Regions from separate parts of the Synechococcus sp. BS55D genome, predicted to be linked through region 1. Evidence: predicted binding sites of a transcription regulator. Region 1 holds the regulator's gene; each other region holds the start of a gene.

Region 1 (3,246 bases):
AGGCCGTAACCAGCCGAGCCGACCGCAGAGCGTCAGACGCCGCTCCGGACCTTGGTCGACCCCTCCCTTCAGGAACTGCACCACCAGCACACGACTGCCCAGACCGGCAGCACGCAACGCTTGACTGAGCACATTGGAAAAACTGCCGCGGTAGGGGGCGGTATGCACCTGCAGCTGACCCTCGGCTGCCACCAGATGGAGGGGTGCCCGGGGCGGCACAGGGGGCAAGGGCCGTAGACCCGCTCGCTCCAGTGCCCGGTGATCCGCAGTGCGCGGCTCGGTAGGGCGATGGCTGGAGCTCAGGCTGGCGGTCATTGATTCCTCACACGGCCGGCATGCCGGCAGAACCAAAATCTAGCGCCGGAGACGCAGCTCACAAGCCCCTGACACACCACTGATGGTGTTTGAGCGACCCGCCCGCTGGTGACAGCCGCCCTGTCAGGCTCAATGGCAGCGCTTCTGCGGTTGATGAGCAGCCACCAGTCCCCACTCCGTCACGACGGTCGCCATGCCGCCGCGCTGCGCCCCTTCGCGATCGAGTGGGATCCAATGGGCTTTGCCATCAGCTCCCTGATCGTGCGCACGGGCCGCACCGCCGTGCTCTGCAGTGTCAGCCATGAACAAGGTGTCCCGCGCTGGCGTCAGGGGGAAGGCAAGGGCTGGCTTAGTGCTGAATACAGGCTGCTTCCTGGTTCCACTCCCGAACGCCAAAACCGGGAGCTGCTCAAACTTTCGGGTCGCACCCAGGAGATCCAGCGCCTGATCGGCCGCAGCCTCAGGGCCTGCCTCGACATGGAAGCTCTGGGTGAAAACACGTTGCTGATCGATTGCGATGTGATCCAGGCCGATGCAGGCACGCGCACGGCCTCGATCACCGGCGCCTGGATAGCGCTTCAGCACGCCTGCAACCAACTCCTGACGAACGGGGTCATCACGCGTCAACCGGTCCGCCAGCAGGTGGCGGCCGTCTCCGTGGGTTTAGTGCAGGGAACCCCCCTGCTCGACTTGGACTACAGCGAGGACAGCCGGGCCGACGTGGACCTGAATGTGGTGATGGACGGCGAAGGGCGTCTGCTGGAGCTGCAGGGCACAGCGGAGGGAGCTCCGTTCAGTCGCAGCGCCCTCAACGGCCTCCTGGACCTCGCCGAACCAGGCCTGACGGAGTTAATGAAGCACCAACGCAGCGCCCTGAATCAACGCTGAATTTCGTGTGGGTTGCTACAAGGTGGAGCCAGGACCATCCGTAGCGTCCTGCCAACTGCAAAGCCGCCATGGTCGGAGCCACACGCGGCTTCAGCCGATATTCACCGCAGACCGCCTCCGTGACGGCCAGTGCCGGAGCAGGAGTCACCCTGGCGAACGCTCCGGCAGCCAACGCACGCACGCTGCTGGAAGTGATCCGTGATCTCGAAGGCGCGAGCACGGAGCTGGTGGAACGCGGCAAGACGATTTTCTTCCCCGGCGATCCCGCTGAACGGGTTTATCTGATCAGGCGCGGGGCGGTTCGCCTCTCCAGGGTCTACGAGTCCGGGGAGGAAATCACCGTGGCTTTGCTGAGGGAAAACAGCTTGTTCGGCGTGCTGTCCCTGCTGACCGGCCACCGCTCCGATCGCTTCTATCACTCCGTAGCATTCACTCGCGTGGAGATGGTCACGGCACCAGCTGCCTCGGTGCGCCAGGCGATTGAAGCCGATACCGGTGTTGGCCTGCTCCTGCTGCAGGGTCTCTCGAGCCGGATACTGCAAACCGAGACCATGATCGAAACCCTCACCCATCGGGACATGTCGTCCCGCCTAGTGAGTTTTCTGTTGGTGCTCTGCCGTGACTTCGGAGTGCCTGGCGATAAGGGAATCACCATTGACCTGCGCCTCTCGCACCAGTCGATCGCCGAGGCCATCGGCTCCACCCGGGTCACGATTACGCGCCTGCTCGGGGATCTGCGCAACTCTGGTCTGGTGGAGATCGACCGCAAGAAAATCACGGTGCTCGATCCAATCGCCCTGGCGAAACGCTTCAGCTGAGCGGGTCACGGGAGAAGATGGAGCCCGGACGGCCTCAGCTCGCCTTCCCTCGCCCTTGAATTCGTGACCGGCTGGCTGCTGATCCTCTCCCTGCTTGTGCTCGGTGGCGTGCTCGCCACCCTGGGGGATCGACTCGGCTCCAGGGTCGGGAAGGCCCGTCTCAGCCTGCTGGGCATGCGCCCCCGCCGCACCGCCGTGCTGATCACGGTGCTCACAGGGAGCCTGATCTCAGCGCTGTCCCTTGGGCTGATGCTGCTGGTGAGCCGCCAGCTGCGCGTGGGCCTCTTTGAACTGGATGCCTTGCAGAAGCGGCTGAATGACAGCCGCACGGCCCTGAAGAGCAGCCGCAGAGCCCAGAAGGAAGCCACCCGAGAACTGGCGCAGGCTCAGGAGCAACGGGAACGCACCCGACGGGATCTTGCGGAAGCGAAAGCAAAGGCAGAGACCTTGCGCCAAGTCTTGGTTCCCCTCAACCAGCAGCGGGAACGCCTGGAAGCAGAACGGGCTCGCCTCAGTCGCGACGTGCAGGCTCGGGATGCGGAAATCCGACGCACCGAAGCGGAGCTGGCCAGCGTGCGGCAGCGCATCAGCAACGGCGAGGCGGAGCTGCGCCAACTCGAGAAAAACGTGCTCGCACTGCGGCAGGGCAACGTGGTGCTGAGCAGCGGCCAGCCCCTGGCCACCGCCACCATGCGACTCGACAACCCCAGACAGGCGAAACAGGTGATTGATCAGCTGCTGCGGGAAGCGAACCTGCAGGCCTACCAGCAGGTCCTCCCTGGGGTAAAACCCGATCGACAGATCCTGCTGGTGCCGCGCAGTGACATCGAACGACTTGAAAAAACCATTCGCCAACCGGGCACCTGGGTGGTGAATGTGCGCTCGGCAGCGAATGTTCTGCTGGGCGAAAAGGTGGTGTATGCCTTCCCTGAAGCGCGTCCAAACACCCGCATCGTGAAAACCGGCGACGTGCTGGCCCGCACCTCCCTCGAACGCCGGGAAACTGAAGGACAAGCCGTACGCAATCGGCTCAACCTCCTGCTCGCCTCCGCCCTGGCGGAGGTCCAGCGCCGGGGATCCCTCAGTCAGGGACTTCAGTTTGACGCGACAGCCCTGAATAGCCTGGGCCAACAGCTCCTGAGCCGAGCACCATCCCGCGTGGAGCTTGAGGTCGTGGCCCTGCGCAGCAGCGACACAGCAGATCCGATCGTCGTGGAGCTGCGCC
Region 2 (3,246 bases), on a different contig from region 1:
CAGCCTGGAGCCCGAGGCCATGGCGGCAGGCATCACCAGCATTGATGCAGATCCGGAATGGCGGGAACGCATTTTGCGCGGCATGACCCTGGTGGCAATGTTCGACGGAGAACTCAGCCCCGAGGCCCTCGAGCTGCTGGAACGCACAGCCAAGGCCTTCCGGGTTGATGCCGCTCCAGTGATCAGCTACCGGCACGTGATACACGAGCGGCAAGCCCTGGTGCGCCTGGATCTGGTACGCCGAAGCTTCGTGCGCGATGCCGCACGAGCCACCCTGCGCGATGGTGGCCTGCCGATGCTCGCGGCAACACTGAAGGGGCTGAGCGGCCATCGCGACGAGTCGACCCTGAAGCGATTCCAGAGCCTGAACGACTACCCCTCCGGAAGCTTTGGCAAGGCCTATGCCGACTTCATCCGCATCAACCAGTTCAGCTTCCCCGGGGATGTGGGCGGACCGCCAGCGCCCGTGTTCCGTCATGATTGCTGTCATGTGCTGGGCGGATACGGCACCACGGCAGCCGAGGAAGGTGGCGTGGTGGGATTCCAGGCCGGCTTCGAGCGCCTCGATCCCTTCGACGTGCTGATGTTTGCGATGGCGGAATTCGAGCTGGGGATCGGCGCCTCGCCTTTCATCCCTGGTGAATTCGGCCAACTAGACCCTGATCGCGTCTTTGCTGGACTTGAGCACGGCAGTCATGTGAACACCGATCTGATCCGTGACATCGACCCCTGGGATCATTTCGCCGATCCTCTCGAGACGGTTCGAGAACGCTTCGCCATCCCAGCTCGAGGCCGTGATCCTGAGTATCCGCAGACCTGTGGTGCCTCTAGCCAGGATTGAGCTCTGAACTGCTCTTGTCCTGACGATTGCGATCGCGGCGGCACCGCTCTGAGCAGTAGCGCACCTCATCCCATACATCCTTCCACTTGCGCCGCCACTGAAAGGGTCGGCCACATACGGCGCAGATCTTGGTGGGACGCTCTGCTCGATGGGACACAGCCTATAGAGAATTTCGTAGCTAGCAGATCATCAGCCAGCACCACACCTCAATGAACAGCACCCTGGTTGGGTTCTGGACCCCCAGCTGTTCCCGCACGATCAACGTGCCGGGGTATCACCTGCATCTACTGACCGATGACCGGCAACACGCCGGCCACGTCCTGGACCTGCAATGCGATCAGATCGAGGTGGATCTGCATCGGGAAGATGCCCTGCATCTGGCTCTCCCTGAAACGCCAGCATTCCTCAAGGCCGATCTCAGCAGCGATCCTGCTGCTGCCCTGGCCATCGCTGAAAGCAAACACAGCTGAACAAGCACTGTGTAACGAGCTGAACCAAAATAAAAATCAGTAGCCATTGCTACAGACAGTCGCTATGCTTCAACCACGTTGAGCCCAATCTTGGGCTGCAGTTCGTTCCGCGCCAGGCAACGGGGGCTCGGGCACTGTGGAGTTCAACCATGAACACCCTCGATCTCACCCGCAACCGCATCCGCAAAGCGGAAGCACTGCAAGAAGCCCAGCGCCTGATGGCGAAGGCCTACAGAGGCGTTGAGTACATCGACGCCCATCACACGGCCCAGAAGCCCCAGAAACCCACCGAGCTTCGCTACCGCGGCGTTCGTTACAGCGTCTGATTCATCCAGTCGCTGCCAATCATCAAGGGCTCCGTTTCGGGGCCCTTTTTAGTGGGCAACGATCAGGTACAAAAAAGGCGGGTGTCTCACGCCCGCCGTCCGGTTCACCAAGCAGAAGCGAGCTTCTGCTCAGATGATTCTGCCGCAGCTCTGCGGCTCTACAAGCGCTGCTTCAGCGATTCGGCCCCTCGATCTGTGACTGAATCTGATCGACGTCCTGCGCAAGCGGTCGGCGGCGACGCTCCACCTGCACAAACGCAAGCCAGGCCAAACTTGCCGCCAGTCCCCCACGCCAGTCGGAGCGGAGAAGCTCAAGAATCGCCACGGTGCTGGCTCCGATTCGCAGACCCCGGAGCACGAAGCTGACCACACGCTGCTGCAGCTCGGGAGTCAGCGGCATGGACGACCGGCGTCCTGCTGACACATCTCCTGATCAAGAAGGTCTTCGGCCAACATCAACAACGCCATTCCCATCAGGGAAAGACTGGATCCAAGCTCAGTGAGACCGGAAGTTTCCAGGGTGCGAGCGGCCTGCAGATGCTGGGACCAAGTCAGTCGCATGAACAACAAGCAACTTTTTCAATCTGACCGTCAATCAGCACAAGCGCGAGCGCATTAACAACCCGAAACACTGACATTCACCCGTCTGGGTGGCCATTGCTACAGCTCCACAGTGCCTGCTCGATACATTCACGCCATCCTCAGGAGGCTGATCATGTCGTCGGGAATTCAGTTCACCACCGAGCAACTCTTTCATGTGGAGCAGTTCAACCGCGCCCTCGATGCCACCACCGACCCAGGGCAACTGCGCGATCTCGCCAAACAGTTACTCCAAGCCTGGCAAACCCAAAAAGCTGCCACCAACTGGATCCTCAACCAGCAGTTGCAGAGTTCATCCAATGCCCTGGCGATGGCCCGCAACTTGGGCAGAAACGAGTCGGAGGCCAACCGCTACTCAGCCGACGAGCCATAACAATGACGGCGCACCAGCGCCATCACCTGCTCAGGATCGGATTCCAACGCATAGGCCTCCCGTTCTGCTGCCTCCACACTGGGCTTCTCCTCGGAGAGCAGCAGGGCGTAGCGGTCAGAAGCAATGCCACCGCCTGCGCAATCCTGAGCTACATGAACTAATTCATGGCTGATGGTTTCCACCACCTGGTCCTCGGTGTGGATCAACTCGGTGGAGAGACAGAACACATTGGAACCGGAAAAATAGTGGCCCACCAACAGAGGGCCATCACAGAGCGGCCTGTGAATCACAGTGGACCCAGCGCGGGATGCCACCACCAGCAGCAGCATCAGAAGAGAAGAAGGCACAACCAGATCACAAGCCCTGCACTGAGGCCGATCAACAGAATCAGCAGCAGGGAGAGCCCCAAGCCTGCGGCCATGGCGATGCGGCGGGTGCTGCGGGGAAACAGCAGATAGAGACTGAGTCCAAAGGCCAGAGGCCAAAGGGGCGGAATCAGGAGACAGACCACAGTGAGCGCGAGAAGCTTTCCCCTGTGCTGCAGCTCCGTTTGCTCCTTCACACGCAACTGATCCTGCTCTTGCGCGCGGGCGACAAGCTCATCGTCACTGGGCCAGCGCCCCAGCTCGCGGGCAT
Region 3 (3,246 bases), 460 kb from region 1:
GCGATCACAAACCGATCGTGTTGGAGCATCGCCAAGTGGGTGAGGCCGTTGGAGATCTTCCGCCCGACCGCCGCCTGCAATTGCCGCTCACGGCCGAAGAACGCACGGTGCTCCGTGGTCGCCGCCGAAGCCACTGTGGACGTGCTCTCTTGCTTCAGCTGCCGCGGGAGGGTGCCCTTCAGCCCGGTGATTGCTTGTTGGATTGTTCCCGGAGCTGGGAGGTGGTGGTGATTGCGGCGCCGGAACCGTTGCTGCGGGTGCAGGCGGATTCAGTCTTGGAGCTCCTGCAGGCGGCGTATCACCTCGGCAACCGCCATGTGGCGCTCGAGCTCCACGACGGGGACTTGTTGTTGCTGGCGGATTCGGTGCTGGAGGCGATGTTGCGGAGCCGTGGCTTGCGTGTGAGTGCCTGTGAGCGTCCGTTTGTTCCGGAGGGAGGCGCTTATGGGGGTGGTCACAGCCATGCTCATCGTCACAGCCATGAAACGCCATGACCTCCCTGGCGTTGCTCCAGTTGGTGAGCCCGGCTTTGCCGGTGGGAGCGTTCAGTTACTCGGAGGGGTTAGAGGTCTTGATCCAGGCCGGGGCGCTGAAGAGTGAGGCTGGTCTCGAGCAGTGGTTGATCGCCGAGTTGGAGCGGGGATCCCTGCGGTTGGAGGCTGCCGCCCTCGCCACCCTGATGGCTGACCTGGACCGATGGGTGAATGGCGCTGATCAGTCGGCCCGACTTCGTTTGCTGGATCTGGATGGTTGGCTGCTGGCCACCCGTGAAGCTGCGGAGGTGCGAGCTCAACAACGTCAGATGGGGGGGTCTCTCCTGCAGCTGTTGGCCGACATGGGTCATCCACTGACAGAACCACTCCCCCTGGCCTGGCCGGCGGCATGGGCTTGGGCGGCACTGTCGCTGGGGGTGTCGGAGGCTGAAACGGTGGAGGGCTACCTCTACAGCTGGGTAGCCAATCAGCTCAGTGCGGCCGTGCGCCTGTTGCCTTTGGGCCCGACCAGGGCTCAGGTGCTTCAGCAGCGTCTGTTGCCGCGGATCGCTGCCGAGGCCCAAGAGCTCCTCGCTGCTGATCCACGGACCTTGTGGTCAGCGGGCGTGGGGGCATCGCTGGCGCAGCTGTCCCATGCTGAGTTGTATTCCCGTTTATTCCGAAGCTGATGGGGAGCAAGTTGCGGCTTGGTGTGGCTGGGCCGGTGGGGTCCGGCAAAACCGCTCTTGTGGAGGCGCTTTGCCGGCGACTGCGGGATCAACTGCAGTTGGCGGTGGTCACCAATGACATCTACACCCAGGAAGATGCTCAGTTTTTAACTCGCGCGGGAGCTTTAGAGCCGTCACGGATCCGTGGTGTGGAGACCGGTGGCTGTCCGCATACGGCCATACGGGAGGACTGCTCCATCAACAGGGCAGCGGTGGCGGAGTTGGAAGCTCAGTTCCCAGCTCTAGATCTGGTGTTGGTTGAGAGCGGCGGCGACAATCTGGCGGCCAGCTTCAGTCCGGAGCTGGTTGATCTCTGTATCTATGTGATTGACGTGGCCGCAGGCGACAAGATCCCGCGCAAGGGCGGCCCCGGGATCACGCGTTCGGATTTGCTGGTGATCAACAAGATCGACCTGGCGCCTCTGGTAGGGGCTGACCTGGCCGTGATGGAGCACGACACCCTGCGCATGCGCGGCGATCGCCCCTGGTGCTTTACCAATCTGCACAGCGGTGAGGGGCTGGATTTGGTGGTGGCGTTTGTGTTGCAACAACTACCGAATTCGTGATTGCTTGCTCCGATATCAGGCCTCTTCTGTCCGATTGGTAGTGAGTGTTACTGGAAGGAGTCCGGCTGGCTGGGACTGTCTCATGGCGCCTAGCGCAACAGTTATCACTGTCAACACACCATGTCTCAACCGTTGTCAAAACGCATTCTGATCAGCCTGGCGGCGACCTCGCTGGGCGTGGTAGTCACGGCCTGTGGCGGTGGTGATCAGGCCTCCAATGTTCAGTTCGACGACACGGTGAAGGTGGGCATCCTTCACTCACTGACCGGCACCATGGCCATCTCTGAGTCCACCCTCGTGGATACCGAGAAAATGGCCATTGATGAGATCAATGCTGCTGGTGGTGTTGAGGTCGACGGCAAGAAATACAAGATTGAGTACATCGTCGAAGATGGAGCCTCGGATTGGCCCACCTTCGCTGAGAAGTCGAAAAAGCTGATCGATCAAGACAAGGTGCCCGTTGTCTTCGGTGGTTGGACCTCCGCCAGCCGCAAGGCGATGTTGCCGGTCTACGAATCGAAGAATGCCTTCCTTTTCTATCCGATTCAATACGAAGGTCAGGAGTGTTCTAAGAACATCTTCTATACCGGTGCCACTCCTAACCAGCAGTCTGAGCCGGCGACCTATTTCATGTTCAAGGATTCCCCTGCAGCAGGGAAGCCCTTCTTCCTCGTGGGTTCGGACTACGTCTTCCCCCGTACCTCCAACACGATTACCAAGGAGCAGCTGAAGTCGCTCGGTGGCAAGGTTGTTGGTGAGGACTATCTGCCTCTGGGTAATACCGAGGTGGCTCCGATTATTGCCAAGATCAAAAAGGCTCTTCCTGACGGTGGTGTCATCATCAACACTCTCAATGGCGACCAGAATGTTGCCTTCTTCAAGCAGATCCAGGACGCCGGCATCACGCCTGCCAATGGTTACTACGTGATGAGTTATTCGATCGCTGAAGAAGAGATCAGCACGATTGGACCTGAGTTCCTCGAAGGCCATTACGGCGCCTGGAACTACATGATGTCGATCGACACACCGGCATCGAAGAAATTTGCGGCCGACTTCAAGGCCAAATATGGTGACAACCGCGTGGTGGCTGACCCTCAGGAGTCGGCTTACAACATGGTCTATCTCTGGAAGAAGGCCGTTGAGAAGGCCGGCACATTTGATGATGACAAGGTGCGTGAGGCTCTGATTGGTATCAAGTTCGATGCTCCTCAGGGTCCAATTGAGGTGCGGCCCAATCACCACATCTCCCAGATTGTGCGCATTGGTCAGATCACCGCTGACGGTCAGTTCAAGATCGTTGAGCAGTCTGATAATCCGATCGATCCGCAGACCTGGAACCAATTTGAGCCTTCTTCGAAGGGCTTTGCCTGCGATTGGAGTGATCCCAGCAAGGGCGAGAAGTACAAGCTCTGATCGCTTGACTCAGGCCGAACCCTGGTCTGCATGCTTTCCGGAGGAGTCCCATCTGGGGCTCCTCTT

What was found. The regulator NtcA, encoded in region 1, controls nitrogen genes in cyanobacteria. The targets are predictions, from matches to a motif close to GTANCNNNNGNTAC.
Region 2: the regulator NtcA is predicted to act here: its motif matches at 1,351-1,364, upstream of CWE16_RS04095 (DUF4278 domain-containing protein).
Region 3: the regulator NtcA is predicted to act here: its motif matches at 1,805-1,818, upstream of urtA (urea ABC transporter substrate-binding protein).

What each region holds. Positions count from the first base shown of each region.
Region 1 covers NZ_PHQT01000001.1:667,668-670,913, reverse strand. Annotated here, with positions in the region: gene CWE16_RS03240 (cob(I)yrinic acid a,c-diamide adenosyltransferase) at 1-315, opposite strand, end outside; gene rph (ribonuclease PH) at 469-1,203, shown strand; gene ntcA (global nitrogen regulator NtcA) at 1,272-2,021, shown strand; gene CWE16_RS03225 (DUF3084 domain-containing protein) at 2,085-3,246, shown strand, end outside.
Region 2 covers NZ_PHQT01000002.1:103,382-106,627, reverse strand. Annotated here, with positions in the region: gene CWE16_RS04110 (TerB family tellurite resistance protein) at 1-841, shown strand, start outside; gene CWE16_RS04105 (DUF2256 domain-containing protein) at 828-998, opposite strand; gene CWE16_RS04100 (acetolactate decarboxylase) at 1,051-1,311, shown strand; gene CWE16_RS04095 (DUF4278 domain-containing protein) at 1,461-1,637, shown strand; gene CWE16_RS04090 (hypothetical protein) at 1,810-2,037, opposite strand; gene CWE16_RS12105 (hypothetical protein) at 2,028-2,198, opposite strand; gene CWE16_RS04085 (hypothetical protein) at 2,353-2,610, shown strand; gene CWE16_RS04080 (hypothetical protein) at 2,589-2,957, opposite strand; gene CWE16_RS04075 (hypothetical protein) at 2,939-3,246, opposite strand, start outside.
Region 3 covers NZ_PHQT01000001.1:208,304-211,549, reverse strand. Annotated here, with positions in the region: gene ureE (urease accessory protein UreE) at 1-494, shown strand, start outside; gene CWE16_RS01085 (urease accessory protein UreF) at 491-1,162, shown strand; gene ureG (urease accessory protein UreG) at 1,162-1,767, shown strand; gene urtA (urea ABC transporter substrate-binding protein) at 1,888-3,180, shown strand.